Regions from separate parts of the Paenisporosarcina sp. P4_E4_2 genome, predicted to be linked through region 4. Evidence: riboswitches for the same ligand, from Rfam matches in the RefSeq annotation. Region 4 holds a riboswitch; each other region holds the start of a gene.
The links. Region 4 has a riboswitch for S-adenosylmethionine ahead of AC1DSB_RS06030 (methionine ABC transporter ATP-binding protein). Riboswitches for the same ligand answer to the same signal wherever they lie in the genome.
Positions count from the first base shown of each region.

Region 1: linked by a shared signal. The riboswitch ahead of AC1DSB_RS02980 (methionine ABC transporter ATP-binding protein) and the one ahead of AC1DSB_RS06030 (methionine ABC transporter ATP-binding protein) in region 4 are both predicted to bind S-adenosylmethionine.
Region 2: linked by a shared signal. The riboswitch ahead of AC1DSB_RS11075 (2,3-diketo-5-methylthiopentyl-1-phosphate enolase) and the one ahead of AC1DSB_RS06030 (methionine ABC transporter ATP-binding protein) in region 4 are both predicted to bind S-adenosylmethionine.
Region 3: linked by a shared signal. The riboswitch ahead of metE (5-methyltetrahydropteroyltriglutamate--homocysteine S-methyltransferase) and the one ahead of AC1DSB_RS06030 (methionine ABC transporter ATP-binding protein) in region 4 are both predicted to bind S-adenosylmethionine.

Region 1 covers NZ_JBFUJC010000014.1:2,090-4,288, reverse strand. The annotation lists gene AC1DSB_RS02985 (methionine ABC transporter permease) at 1-249, opposite strand, end outside; gene AC1DSB_RS02980 (methionine ABC transporter ATP-binding protein) at 239-1,252, opposite strand; SAM riboswitch class I at 1,322-1,430, opposite strand; gene AC1DSB_RS02975 (carbon-nitrogen family hydrolase) at 1,519-2,199, opposite strand, start outside.
Region 2 covers NZ_JBFUJC010000142.1:5,319-7,517, forward strand. The annotation lists gene AC1DSB_RS11060 (hypothetical protein) at 1-6, opposite strand, end outside; guanidine-I (ykkC/yxkD leader) riboswitch at 176-279, shown strand; gene AC1DSB_RS11065 (DMT family transporter) at 338-673, shown strand; gene AC1DSB_RS11070 (DMT family transporter) at 673-987, shown strand; SAM riboswitch class I at 1,140-1,244, shown strand; partial or broken gene AC1DSB_RS11075 (2,3-diketo-5-methylthiopentyl-1-phosphate enolase) at 1,317-2,199, shown strand, end outside.
Region 3 covers NZ_JBFUJC010000052.1:7,016-9,214, reverse strand. The annotation lists gene AC1DSB_RS06250 (hypothetical protein) at 1-153, shown strand, start outside; SAM riboswitch class I at 666-772, shown strand; SAM riboswitch class I at 985-1,090, shown strand; gene metE (5-methyltetrahydropteroyltriglutamate--homocysteine S-methyltransferase) at 1,238-2,199, shown strand, end outside.
Region 4 covers NZ_JBFUJC010000049.1:8,762-10,960, forward strand. The annotation lists gene AC1DSB_RS06030 (methionine ABC transporter ATP-binding protein) at 1-824, opposite strand, end outside; SAM riboswitch class I at 1,075-1,182, opposite strand; gene AC1DSB_RS06035 (thioredoxin family protein) at 1,240-1,548, opposite strand; gene AC1DSB_RS06040 (toprim domain-containing protein) at 1,561-1,902, opposite strand; gene gcvH (glycine cleavage system protein GcvH) at 2,090-2,199, opposite strand, start outside.

The DNA of each region.
Region 1 (2,199 bases), on a different contig from region 4:
AGGAATAAGAGCTACCAACAAAATGATAAATGGAATGGAACGCACCATATTGACAATAAAACCGAGTGTTCCTTTAACAAATCGATTTTCTAAAAATAAACCTCGGTCTGTAACAAAAAGCACAATCCCCAATGGTAAGCCAATAATGATTGCGACTGTTAATGAAACCCCAATCATATACATCGATTGCCCGAATGCATTCAGGATGTCTGGCCACATTTCAATTACATGCGGTATATCAATTCCCATTACGTACCACCTCCACTTGCGCCCCACGTCCTTCCATATACGTGATGGCTCTTGTTATATTTTCTGGTTGTCCCTGAATTTCCATCAAAAACAAACCGAGTGGTATTTCCTGAATGTATTCAATCGCGCCATGCAAGAAATTTCCTCGTACATCAAAATTCTGAATCATATCCGAGATGACACCTTCTCCCGCCACATTGCCTTTAAATAGCACTTTCACAATACGCCCAGTGACTTGATCCAAAATGGATTGGGGTACTTCGAATGAGACGACGCTACTGATGAACTCTTTCGTCAATTCTGCTTTTGGATTGGAGAAAATATCGTAGACCGTTCCCTCTTCAACCACCCGTCCATCTTGCATGATGGCCATGCGATCACATATTTCTTTTACCACATTCATTTCGTGTGTGATCAACACAATGGTGATGTTCAATTCGCGATTGATTTTTTTGAGCAAGCGCAGAATAGATAAGGTCGTATTCGGGTCAAGCGCTGAAGTTGCTTCGTCACACAGCAGGACGGAAGGATTGTTTGCCAGTGCACGAGCAATTCCGACACGCTGCTTCTGTCCACCGCTTAATTGGGCCGGATAAACATCTTTCTTATCTGTCAAACCAACCATTTCTAGTAACTCCAAAACGCGGGTCTCCATTTTTTCACTTGGTGTATTAGCTGCCTTTAATGCGAAGGCAATATTCTGAGCAACTGTTTTTTGACTGATTAAGTAAAAGTGTTGAAAGATCATGCCGATTTTCAAGCGGGCTTTACGTAATTTTTCTCCTTTTAATTTTGTGAGGTCCAGTCCATTCACTTCAATTTGTCCGCTTGTTGGCCGTTCAAGTAGATTGATGCACCGCAATAATGAGCTTTTGCCTGCACCTGAGTATCCGACAATACCGAACACTTCCCCTTCATTGATGGTGAGATTTACGCGATCAACACCTATAACCGTTCCTTTTTTCGTTATGTACTCTTTAGATAAATCATTAATTTTTATCATCACAAGCTCCTTTTTGCCAAATAAAAAATGCCCCTTTCATCATGAAAGAGGCACCGAAAAATGGATTTTTGGTTATCTTTCAGAATGAAATCATTCTGTAGGAATTGGCACCTTCCCAGCTCGTGCTGGGGRTTGCCGGACGTCATAGGGCCTATCCCTCGGTCTCTCTTGATAAATTTCCATATGTAGTTGTTTGGTTGTTTTGTTGCTGAAGTAAATCTTACGATGTTTTTATACACGTGTCAAACACTTTTTGAAAATTATTTTCATTTTTCAAACAAAGGTTCATATAGCGAAGGTCTGCGATCCTCGTATACCGGTATGCGAGTACGTACCTCTTCAACTTCTGAAAAATCAACATCAATGATTGCGTACTCTTCATCATCAGCTCCAGTCCATAACACTTTCCCCCAAGGTGCAATGATCATGGATTGGCCATTGAACTGATTGTTCGGATCGTTCCCAGTTCGATTGACGGCGATGACAAAACATTGATTTTCGATTGCACGGGCTTGAAGCAAGATTCTCCAATGATCAATACGAGTTTCAGGCCATTGTGCTGGTAAGAAGAGCACTTTCGCTCCGGCTAATGCATGTGACCTTAACCATTCAGGAAACCTTAGGTCATAACATATGACCCCTCCTGCTTGAATAGAACCTAATGAAAATACATTTGATTGATTTCCTGCTTTTAAGTATAGATGTTCATCCATGAGACGGAACAAATGCGCTTTATCATATTCGGACACTAGGTTACCCTCATTCGAATAGATGTACATTGTGTTGTAGAAGCTGTCTCCTTTTTTCGTAGAAACCGACCCTCCTACGATATGGACATGATATGTACGGGCCAGCTCGGAAAGAAATTCTTTTGTTCGTTGCCCTTCGACGTCTGCAAGATGTTCTAACTCCGTTAATGCATAAGCAGTATTCCACATTTCAGGTAA
Region 2 (2,199 bases), on a different contig from region 4:
TTTCATTGTGATTCTCCTTCCGCAACAACCAAATATAGTACCATTAAGTATTACATTTACTTCCAATTGTTACAACTGTTTCTTTAAAGCGAGCGCATCGTTTGACTCTCTGTAAAATATAGTTTATTCTAGCCATGGAATTAATAAATTCATAAAGCGCCATTTTCACAATGGCGGCCAAGTTTTCTAGGGTTCCGCAAACAACCGGTTTGGTCTGGTCCAAGAGAAAACGCTTTGCACACATGCAAAGATACACGGAAGGATAAAAGCCTGGGAGATGACGTATGATACGTTTATCTCTCGGGCTTATTTTGATTTGGAAAAGGAGTATGTTTTCATGAATAAAGAATGGATGAAAGTCTTCATAGCAGCATTTTTTGAAGTGTTTTGGGTAATTGGTCTCAAGCATGCGGATGATATTTGGACATGGTTGGGCACGGCAATTGCGATTTCAGTGAGTTTCTATTTAATGATTATGGCAGGGAAAACACTTCCTGTTGGAACCGTGTATGCAGTGTTTGTCGGACTTGGTACAGCTGGTACAGTGATTGCGGATATCCTCTTTTTCGGGGAATCATTTAGTATCGCAAAAATTGCCTTGATTGCACTTCTGTTAATTGGGGTTGTCGGGCTTAAGCTGGTGACAAAAGAACAGGAAGAGGTGGAATCCTAATGGCGTGGATATTCTTAATCATTGCTGGATTGTTTGAAATGACAGGTGTGGCGATGATCAGTCAAGTGCATAAAAGTCGCAATTGGAAGTCCATTAGCGGATTGTTCGCAAGCTTTTTGGCAAGCTTCCTGTTCCTTGCACTCGCCATGGAAACCCTTCCGATGGGTACGGCATACGCAGTGTGGACAGGTATTGGTGCTTCAGGTGGAGCGATTTTAGGCATGATTTTATACGGGGAGCCTAAAACATGGTTGCGCATGCTGTTTATTGCCATGGTGTTAGGAGCGGCTGTCGGTTTGAAATTTATTTCTTAGGACGGTCATATCTATTTCCCGGCAAACATAGCATAACTTTATCACACACATAAAAAGCAGTATATTTTAATTTGTTAGAAAATTATGTTGACAAGTATTTTGCACCCTGTCATAATCCAATTTAGATTTTAAAAAATATCATATCTACATTTTTCTTATCAAGAGCAGGTGGAGGGACTAGCCCTATGAAACCCGGCAACCGACTTACGCGAGTAGGCACGGTGCTAATTCTTGCAGCAGTAGCTGACAGATAAGAGGATGTTAGTTCAACTACTAACCTCTTCTTTTTTGTGAAGAGGTTTTTTATTTTCCCTAAAGAGGTGGAGACATTGAGTGAAGTAATCGCGACTTATTTAGTCCATAGCATAGAAGAAAATTTAGAAAAAAAAGCAGAAGGCATCGCACTTGGCTTGACGGTCGGATCATGGACCGACTTACCGCAACTGGAACAACAGCAACTGAAGAAACATAAGGGACGCGTTGTATCTGTCCAAAAAGAAAATAGTCAATTAGAAAGCCGAACGAAAGGAATTATTCGCATTGCATACCCCATGGCGAATTTCAGTCCTGATTTGCCAGCCATTTTAACGACGACTTTTGGCAAGTTATCACTGGACGGGGAAATCAAATTAATTGATTTGGAGTTCAGTCCGGAATTAACGGGCCACTTTCCAGGGCCGAAATTCGGCACAGAAGGAATCCGACAATTGACAGGCGTGCAAGAACGACCATTTGTCATGAGTATCTTTAAAGGCATACTCGGGAAAGATTTGGGCTTTTTACTAACACAACTCGAACACCAAGCACGCGGTGGTGTGGATTTTGTGAAAGATGATGAAATTTTATTCGAAAACGAGTCGACGCCTTTTGAACAACGGATTGTAAAAGGACGTGAAGTACTCGAGCATGTTTTCTCGGAGACAGGTCACCGCACACGTTACGCAGTGAATTTGACAGGACGTACATTCGACTTAAAAGACAAAGCAAGACACGCGACAGAGCTAGGGGCAGATATGTTGCTGTTTAATGTTTATGCATACGGATTGGATACACTGCAAAGTTTAGCTGAAGATCCAGAAATTGCGATTCRGATTATGGCACACCCAGCCGTTTCGGGAGCATTCACTCCATCCCAAAAGTATGGTCTCTCAWACCACCTCGCACTGGGTAAATTATTGCGACTTGCCGGGGCGGATTTCTCGTTATTTCCTT
Region 3 (2,199 bases), on a different contig from region 4:
ATAACACAACCTACACGAGAGAATGTGTTAGAAGATGCCGTAATTGATCTATTACAGCCACAATTAAGCAAGGCGATTGAAGACCATTATGGAACTACTTTTGCAATAGACCTGCATAGTAGCACATTTCCTCTTCAACTAACGGGTGCTTGAGTTGAAAAAGAAAAAAGAAAAAAGCTAACGTCTGAGAAAAGACGTGAGCTATCAGTATTTACAGGTATACTCCGCATGTACCGTTTTAACGCAAATAACCAACCATTCTTGTAACGCCCAAAATCCTTGATATATATAGGTTTTAGGCGTTTTTTGTTTAGGTGTTAAGGTTAAAGAAAGAAGGATTAACACATTTTTTGTGAACTTATAGAACTAACGAGAAGAAAAGCTTTTGATGTACATCAATCAAACGCTGCATAAGCAGCAATCATGCTCATTATAGTTCCGTCGATTCCTCGACGATCAAATACTTTTGGGGCTGCTTTTTAATCTGTTCTTTACGTCCGTAGTGTACTTTGTGAAAAGATAAAAACGGTAAAAAACGCATTTCAGGAAATTGTTTACTTTATTGAATGTTTGTATTATTATAATAAATAAGTTAAATTCGTTGATTTTAAAACGAGCAAAACTGATACCATTTAAACCATTAATAAAACTAAATAGTTAATTTCAACTTATCAAGAGAGGTGGAGGGAAAGGCCCTTTGAAACCTCGGCAACAGACTCATTATTGAGCACTGTGCCAATTCCTTCAAGCGATTATGCTTGGAAGATAAGTTGAGATCTTGTCTACTAATGATGAGTCTCTTCTTGTTCCCAAGAAGAGACTTTTTTGTTTTTTAAATTATAAAAATGAGAAAAACAAATTTTAGAAAATTATTTACTTTCTTGAATTTATGTATTAATATAACAACTAAGTTAAATTCGTTGATTTCAAAACGAGCAAAACTGATACCATTTAAACCATTAATAAAACTAAATAGTTAATTTCTACTTATCAAGAGAGGTGGAGGGAAAGGCCCTTTGAAACCTCGGCAACAGACTCATTATGAGCACTGTGCCAATTCCTTCAAGCGATTATGCTTGGAAGATGAGTTGAGATCTTGTCACTTATATTTAATGATGAGCCTCTTCTTGTTTCCAAGAAGAGGCTTTTTTGTTTTTAGAAATATGGGTTCATTAGCCACAGTTTCAAATAGAAACGGGCATGAAAATATAAAAATAGAAGGAGTGTAAAAAATATTATGAGTAGAGTAAAAAGTTCGAATTTAGGTTATCCAAGAATTGGTGTAAAACGCGAATGGAAAAATTCACTGGAGCAGTTATGGGCAGGGAAACTAGAAAAAGAATCATTCTTAAAACAAATTGAGGAGATTCGTCTAAACAATCTGCAGAAACAAAAAGATTTAGGAATTGACTTGATACCAGTTGGAGACTTTAGCTTGTATGATCATGTGCTTGATACAGCCGTTATGTTCGGATTAGTACCGAATCGTTTTGAATACGACGGCGGTAAAGTATCACTTGAAACGTATTTTGATATAGCACGAGGCAATAAAGGTGCGGTTGCATCTGAAATGACAAAATGGTTTAACACAAACTATCACTATATTGTTCCAGAGCTTAATGAAGCAGTACCTACTCTTGTTGAAAACCGTCCACTTCAATTTTATAAAGAGGCTAAACAGAAACTTAATATCGAAGGAAAGCCTGTAATCTTAGGACCTATCACATTTGTAAAACTGTCAAAGGGTTATAAAGAAAGTGAGTTTAAAGCAGTTGTTGAAAAATTTGTACCGCTTTACGCTGACATTTTACGTGAATTACAAAAAGAAGGAGTAGAGTGGGTACAAATCGATGAACCGATTTTATCTACAACGATTTCCAAAGAAGATGTTGCGTTATTTAAGGATATCTATCAAACATTGCATGATGCAGCGCCAAACATAAAGCTGATATTACAAACATATTTTGAAAGCATTGAACATTACGAAGATGTTATCTCACTTCCTGTTCAAGGAATTGGACTTGATTTTGTATATGATATTGGTCAAAATCTTGCTGCTTTGAGAAAGTATGGTTTCCCAAAAGATAAGGTTCTTGCTGCTGGAGTAATTGACGGGCGAAACATATGGCGTGCAAATCTTAATGATCATTCTGCAATTCTTGCAGAGATTGCTAATGTTGTTTCAAAAGATCGTCTTAT
Region 4 (2,199 bases):
CTATCTCCGACAAAAACTAGTTTCACAAGCTTGCCTGAGGGATATTGCTCTACCAAATGAGCAATCGTCTGGCTGGCTGACTCCGGACCATTTACCTGGGCAACAAAACGTTTCGTAATGGGTTGTTCAGGAGTTTGGAATATTTGAAGTACACTTCCCATTTCAACCACTTTTCCAGCTTCCATGACTGCAACCCGATGACAAATTTTACGGATGACATGCATTTCATGTGTAATCAGGACAATTGTCAAACCCAACCGTTTGTTGATATCTACCAATAGTTCCAATATGGCATCTGTTGTTTCAGGGTCAAGTGCTGATGTCGCTTCATCACATAGCAGCACTTCAGGATTATTGGCAAGGGCACGTGCAATTCCTACCCGTTGCTTTTGACCGCCGGATAATTGGGAAGGGTATGCTTTCTCCCTGCCTGTCAATCCAACTAGTTCGATTAATTCTTTAACTCGTTCTGAACGTTGCGTTTTGCTAATCCCTGCAATTTCTAGTGGGAATGAGATATTTTCCTCGACTGTCCGCGACCATAGTAAGTTGAAATGTTGAAAAATCATGCTTACTTTTTGTCTTGCACTACGAAGATCCTGTCCTGAACTGGACGAGATTTCGTGTCCATTTACAGTGACACTACCTGAAGTAGGTTTTTCCAAGCCATTTAATAATCGGATCAAAGTACTTTTTCCTGCTCCACTGTAACCGATTATGCCAAAAATCTCGCCTTGATCAATCGTCACATTCACGTCATCTACCGCTATGAGTTGTCCATTACCGGTTTCAAACCGTTTTGATAAGTTTTTTAATTGAATCATATTCACTTCACCTCTGAATTTATACACCATTTTATTTGTTTTCTTTATCATGCATTTGCACTGGCTGCATGTTTCGCATGAGTCAAGAAGTTTAAAACCACTTACCTGCACTCAAGCATAACGCGCGCAAATAAACTCTTTCATTTCATTTAATATCAACATCATTTTATTGAAATATCCTAAAAAAATAAAAATCCCTTCCGCAGACAAGCAGAAGGGACTAATGCACAATTATATACGTTAGACCGTTCTCTCATCTTTCAAAGCGAATTCGCTTTGAGTGATTTGGCACCATTTCACAAATTGTGACGGTTGCCGGGCTTCATAGGGCACTTCCCTCAGCCTCTCTTTATAAGAGTTTACGATATTAAGTTTTTAGTTACGAATGATAATGTAACACGTTCAAATGCGAACGTCAATTTTTTTTTTGCAAACGATTATATAGATAGGGAACTGATTGAAAAGCATAAACTTTTTCAACTATTTGACCATTTTCCGCAATGAGTAAACAAGGGACGCTTTGGATTTGATAATCGACCGCTAAACTTTCTACATAGTTCAAGTTTGCTTTCCCTATTTGCAAATCTGGCAAAAGTTCTTCCACAACGTCCATCATTTTTGAGGCAACTTGGCAAGTTCCACACATGGGCGTATATAAATAATAAGCTGCCCTCTTTGCGTTTTGAGAATGATTTTCCCACTCCGCTCGCGTCCATTCTTTCATTGTATTCATCCTTTAGGCAATAAATTCCGCTTTAACATCGATATTCGCTCCGAGCAACACAGTCGCTAGAACTTTCATTGGTGTAGTCGCAACTTCTCGGTAGGCTGGATCAGTATATAAATGAAGTGCTTCGGGAAATTCACGTTTAATGAGCGCACGTAATTTCTCTCCGGACTTATCAGCATCGACAAATACATAAATCTCCAACTGATCGTAGGGGGCTAATATTTCTTCCAATCGCGTGGGGCTGACTGTTCCGTTCGTGCAGATAATTTCAACTGGCTCTGCAATAAGTCGCAGAATCCGCTGTTTATCTGATCGACCTTCTACAATTATGACTTTATCTATTGGCATGGGATCACTCCTGGCTGTACTGACATAAAAGATTGTTTAAAAAGTTTTCTTGAAACGGAGTCCATCAGGTTGCAACTCTTCCCGATCACAACCATTGCCACTCTTTTCAATATCCCGTTTTAAACTCGCTGTTATAATCGACATATGCAAAAAACGCCGAACAAATGTCGGCGTTCAACTAACGATATTACTCTTGTGTCATTTCTTCGTATTGCTCAGCCGTCATTAATGAGTCCACTTCAGACAAATCTGTAGGTTCTACAACGATCATCCATGCATTCTCGTATGGAGATTCAT